One region of the Paenibacillus sp. PDC88 genome, then DNA from elsewhere that is predicted to be linked to it. Evidence: riboswitches for the same ligand, from Rfam matches in the RefSeq annotation. Region 1 holds a riboswitch; the other holds the start of a gene.
What was found. A riboswitch is a leader RNA that binds a small molecule or an ion and turns the genes downstream of it on or off. The one in region 1 is predicted to bind cyclic di-AMP.

Region 1 (2,467 bases):
ATCCTGGAGAGGTTGTACAGCTGACATACCAAGTTCGTGTGCTCAGCGTTAGTAGTCCTTTATCGAGCGAAGTACTCGTTGCTTACACCTCTGACGGCGTGCCTGTACAGACCAGTTCCAATGAAGTCGTTCTTTCCCCAGTTGAACCCGTCGTGAACATGGTCGTAACGGTCATGCCTGGTCAAGTCACCTATGGAGGCGCTGTACAGTTTACTGCTGTGATACTAAATGAAGGGGATCTCCCGATCGAGGCTGTTTACTATATGAATTTTCCACAAGGTCTTATCTTCGAAGATTATTCGGTTCAAATCAACGGGGTCGAGGTTCACAATGCCAATCCTGTGCTAGGCATAAGGCTGGGTACTTTGTTTCCTGGATCCAGAACGGTCATTACGTACCGAGCCCTTGTATCCTTCACCCCCTATTCCCGATTTACGCAGATGAATCTGATCAATCAAGCAGCTCTCCAGTTTACGTATCGACTGACCGATAGCAGAACGGTCTCGCTTCGTGAGGAGACAGAGGTCCAGGTATTATTTCTTGCACCTGTTATTCAGGCGGAGCTCACTTCACAGCCTGTCCGGGTTGAGCGGGGTGATGAGGTCACCATACGAATCTTGGTTCGCAATACGGGAAATCTTGCAGCAGCTCTATCGCTGCGAGGTCTCATTCCACCGGGTACAGCGCTTATGAGGGGAATCTTGCACTTCCAGGATGGGACCATAAAGCCCTTCTCAATACAAGATTTGATAGACGGGATACTCATCATAGGGGTTCTTGAGCCGGGACAATATGCAGAGATTGAATATATCGTTCGTGTGAATATCGAAGGACTTCTGCCATCCGATTTGTTAAAAGGGTACGTTACTGTATTATTTACTTATTTGTTTGAGAACAAGGAATATACACTGGAAGTTCACTCGAACGAATATATCATTGTAATCGAGCAGCACGATGAATAGAAATATCATACTCATCATATGAAAATCCCTCACTTCAATCCTGGAAGTGAGGGATTTTCTATTCTTGGATGATACTTAACTCCTCAATCTACTAAATTCGACAAAAACTAATGACAAGTTTGTCAGAAATTTATGAACGAATGAACACCTTCCAAAGTTCCTATACCTTCGGTTTAACGAGCACTTCACGATTTATTTTACACAACAACGAAAAAACTATGCCAAACTTCGGAAAAGAGAGTTGATAAATATACCAGTGAATGATAAAATCCAAAAGTAGATAAAGTAACAATTTCGTAATCATTAATGTCACTTTCGTTGTCGAAATCATTAGGTGTATGACTGATAACTGCCGAATTCTCGCACCAAGAAGCGGGGGACCCGACCATTTATGGGTGAATTGATCAATATTAAAGTGATCATAGGGAACCTTCAACCGAATCCTTAGCTAACCTCGCAGGCATTGGAAGGAGTATTATTTACTTTGAAAAAGACACTAACAGCAGCGGCACTAGGGTTCGCTCTATTATTCTCCGCAGGAGTTACAGAAGCATCCGCATCTATTCTATCTAAAACAGTTAACAATACCGTAGGCATACCTTACCAATTTGGTGGTTCCACTCTATCCGGATTCGATTGCTCCGGATTTACTCGTTATGTATATAAGCAGCTTGGTGTGAATCTGCCTCACAGCTCCAAACAGCAATTCCATAAAGGACAGGCTATCAAGAAATCCGAGCTTGTAAAGGGAGATCTTGTCTTCTTTAATACCAGCGGATCCGGTGTTTCACATGTGGGAATTTACCTTGGCAACAATCAATTTGTGTCCGCTACCTCATCCAAAGGGATCGCCATTACACCGATTAACAAAGGATACTGGAGCTCCAAGTACTACGGAGCCAAAAGAATACTGAGCCCGGCCTCTGCTGAGAGAGCTGGATTATAATTACATTACCCGATATATTATCGTTCAAACAATAGTACAAGCATATAAAATAAATGAAGAAGGTCCAGGAATGATTCCTGGACCTTCTGATGTATATGACACAGCAAGGGCTTGGAGCATTACGTTTAGATTTGGCTGCTCTTCGCAATGACATAGGGCTTCTTGGCATCACCGATCAACCTGCGATCCGCAGACAAGTGTACATCCTTATCCAATATCACGTTCTCAAGCACCGCATTCTCCTCAATTACGCATTTCTGCATAATAATCGAGTTACGTATTCGCGCCCCGCTATGTATCTTAACACCCCTAAAAATGATACTGTTCTCCACCGTTCCCCCAATAACGCATCCATTCGCAATTAAGGAATTACTGACTTCGGCCTGTTCCAAATAACGAGTTGGCGGCTCATACTTAATCTTGGTATGCACCTCATGATATTTAAACAGCTGATTGTACTGTTCCTGCTGAAGCAGCTCCAGACTGTTGCGGTAATAGCTGTCCACAGAGTTAATCACGGCATGATATCCATCATAAGCATAAGCTGCGATTTTGAGAT
Region 2 (2,467 bases), on a different contig from region 1:
ATGATCCATTTCTTCATTCGTTGTGTCCTCCTACTATGTACAATCCTTCATTTATTATAAAGGATCATGAACCTGCTTCATAGTATTTTATGGTAAATATTTAAACAAAAGTTAGGAGAGACAATCATGTCTATTTGAGTTTTACTCCGGTATACACCATACAGAAGAACAACTTAGGACCCTCCGGTGTAAGACGCTCATAGGTATCATGAATGGTAAATCCCGCTTTTTCATAAGTGCGGATCGCTCTTTTATTCCAGGTGAGAACTTCAAGATCAATCTCATTCTGCGGCTGCCGGGAAGCAGCCTCCTGTACAATGGTGCTTACAAAGGGAGCCCCTAACCCCTGCCCACACAGGTCAGGTCTCAAGCCTAGACCAAGCCGGGTCACACCGGCTAGAGGAAATAATTGTGCGAAGCCATATAGCTCACCAGTATCATTTACAATGGATAAATACTGTGTATCTCGGAGCTTAGGGTCGCCGAATTCAATCTCAAGTGCCTTCATCTGCTCCCAGGGCAGCCAGCCGTATATGTTATAAGGAGGTTCGTACTGCCAAGTGCAGATCTCAGCTGCATGCTCTTCACTCATAGGAAGGGCATGAAAGGTCGTTCCTTTCTGCGTCATGTCATCGTCTCCTTTGCCATCCCTCATCCAATAGTCATCCCTAATATAATATAAAAAGCCCGAAGATGGATTACTATTTAGTAATCTAATCTTCGAGCTATAGGGTCGTTCCAGCACAATGTTGCTTAATCTAATGCAGCAGTTTCGTATTCTTCCGTACTCATGATACGTTTTGCACCAATGTAACGTTTCTCATAGTAGCTCTCGTCCAGCTTGCTGATAATAACTCCTTTGGAGGAGGAAGCATGTGCAAATTTACCGTCACCTACGAAGATGCCGACATGGGATACACCATTTCCGCTTGTGTTAAAAAATACAAGGTCGCCAGGTCTCATCTCAGAACGGGATACAGACTTGCCCATTTTGTATTGAGAACCAGATTGATGAGGCAGATCGATGCCGAGTTTATCAAATACATACATGGTAAAACCAGAGCAATCAAATCCGTTTAAAGTCGTACCGCCATATTTATATTCGGTTCCCTTAGCGTTATCAATGACCTTGTCCATTTTGGAATCGGCGAATGCACTTCCTGTTCCGATGGAGAATGCAATAGCAAGACTCAGTGCTGCAGCAGTTAGTGACTTTTTCAAGAAAAAATAATCCCCTTCCAATGCCTGCGAGGTTAGCTTAAGGATTCGGTAGAAGGTTCCCCTATGATCACTTACGTTGCGAGATCAATTCACCCATAAAAGTGGTTCCCCCGCTTCCCAGATGCCAGGAATTTGGCTGTTCTAATGATGTGCACCTGTGAAAGTCGCTCACTCTTGTAAGACTATGTACTTAGTTAGTTAGTAAAAGTTACAACAATTATTACAAAGTTGTTACTAGAAGTTCTGGGCCTATTGTAACAGAGATTGTGTAAATTTGGCAATCGTTTTTTAGATAAAATATTACAAAAAACAAGCCTCACTCTAGGAAAAGAGCGAGACTTGTGAACTTTTTTGACGTTAAGCAGTCGGACTTAATTTCTGCTATGAAAGCGTTGTATTCGCGCTGGAGTGCGGTTTGGACAAGAGAGGTAGGATATTAATTGAGACAATAAATTCAGGCATCTTCGCTATTGGATCGCCAAATACTGAATTGAGAACTAATCTTCCATACATTGATGAGTGATCGAACGAGATGATAAGACTGCTGAAGAATCAGGGCTAAAAGTCCTGTCCATATGAGAGATACGGCCGTGAAAGCACTGAACAGCAGAATGGCAAGTGTGCTAAGTGTCAGGGCAACTCCAGTGACAGGAAGTGCATGACGGAGGCAGATCCATACAGCACCAAGGCCGCTTCGATTGCCTGTCAGTCCAAACTGGACATATAGGAGCAGCTGCTTGATGATGTAGGCATAAACGATCCATAAGATGACGTAAGGAGCCGCCTGCAGAAGAAGATTCTGATTGTAGACTGCATTCATGAGAATGGGGAGCACCTTTGGAAGGATCCAGTAGGCAGGCAGCAGCAGCAATATGATCTCAATGAGATAGAGTAACGATGTCTTTTTCCAGTGCTTAAGTGTCCCTCGAAAAAAGGAGAAGCCTTTGGTGCTTGACTCTTCATGAAGGCTGTGGAACAGACCCGCCCGAATCAGTGGAGTAATGAGCATCCTTAAAATGAACATGAGGACAAGCAGCCATACATATTCATGGACTGTGGAGCTGGTGCTCAAGCTGATCTGCCCCTCTAACCAGAACAAGATCTGGCTGAGCTCATGAGGAGGGGGATCTGGATAGCGCATAAGCAAGGGGATGACCGCAGAGGACACGACTTTGTACAGAAGAACACCCCATAGCAGCTGGTACAGAAACAAGAAGATGACGATTAGAAAATGACGCTTCACTAA

Region 2: linked by a shared signal. The riboswitch ahead of BLW49_RS27360 (C40 family peptidase) and the one ahead of BLW49_RS01110 (C40 family peptidase) in region 1 are both predicted to bind cyclic di-AMP.

Annotation. Positions count from the first base shown of each region.
Region 1 is NZ_FNNT01000001.1:271,297-273,763, forward strand. Features, by position in the region: gene BLW49_RS01105 (DUF11 domain-containing protein) at 1-962, shown strand, start outside; cyclic di-AMP (ydaO/yuaA leader) riboswitch at 1,303-1,440, shown strand; gene BLW49_RS01110 (C40 family peptidase) at 1,447-1,908, shown strand; gene glgD (glucose-1-phosphate adenylyltransferase subunit GlgD) at 2,034-2,467, opposite strand, start outside.
Region 2 is NZ_FNNT01000019.1:16,446-18,912, forward strand. Features, by position in the region: gene BLW49_RS27350 (c-type cytochrome) at 1-17, opposite strand, end outside; gene BLW49_RS27355 (GNAT family N-acetyltransferase) at 131-628, opposite strand; gene BLW49_RS27360 (C40 family peptidase) at 754-1,221, opposite strand; cyclic di-AMP (ydaO/yuaA leader) riboswitch at 1,228-1,369, opposite strand; gene BLW49_RS27365 (hypothetical protein) at 1,676-2,467, opposite strand, start outside.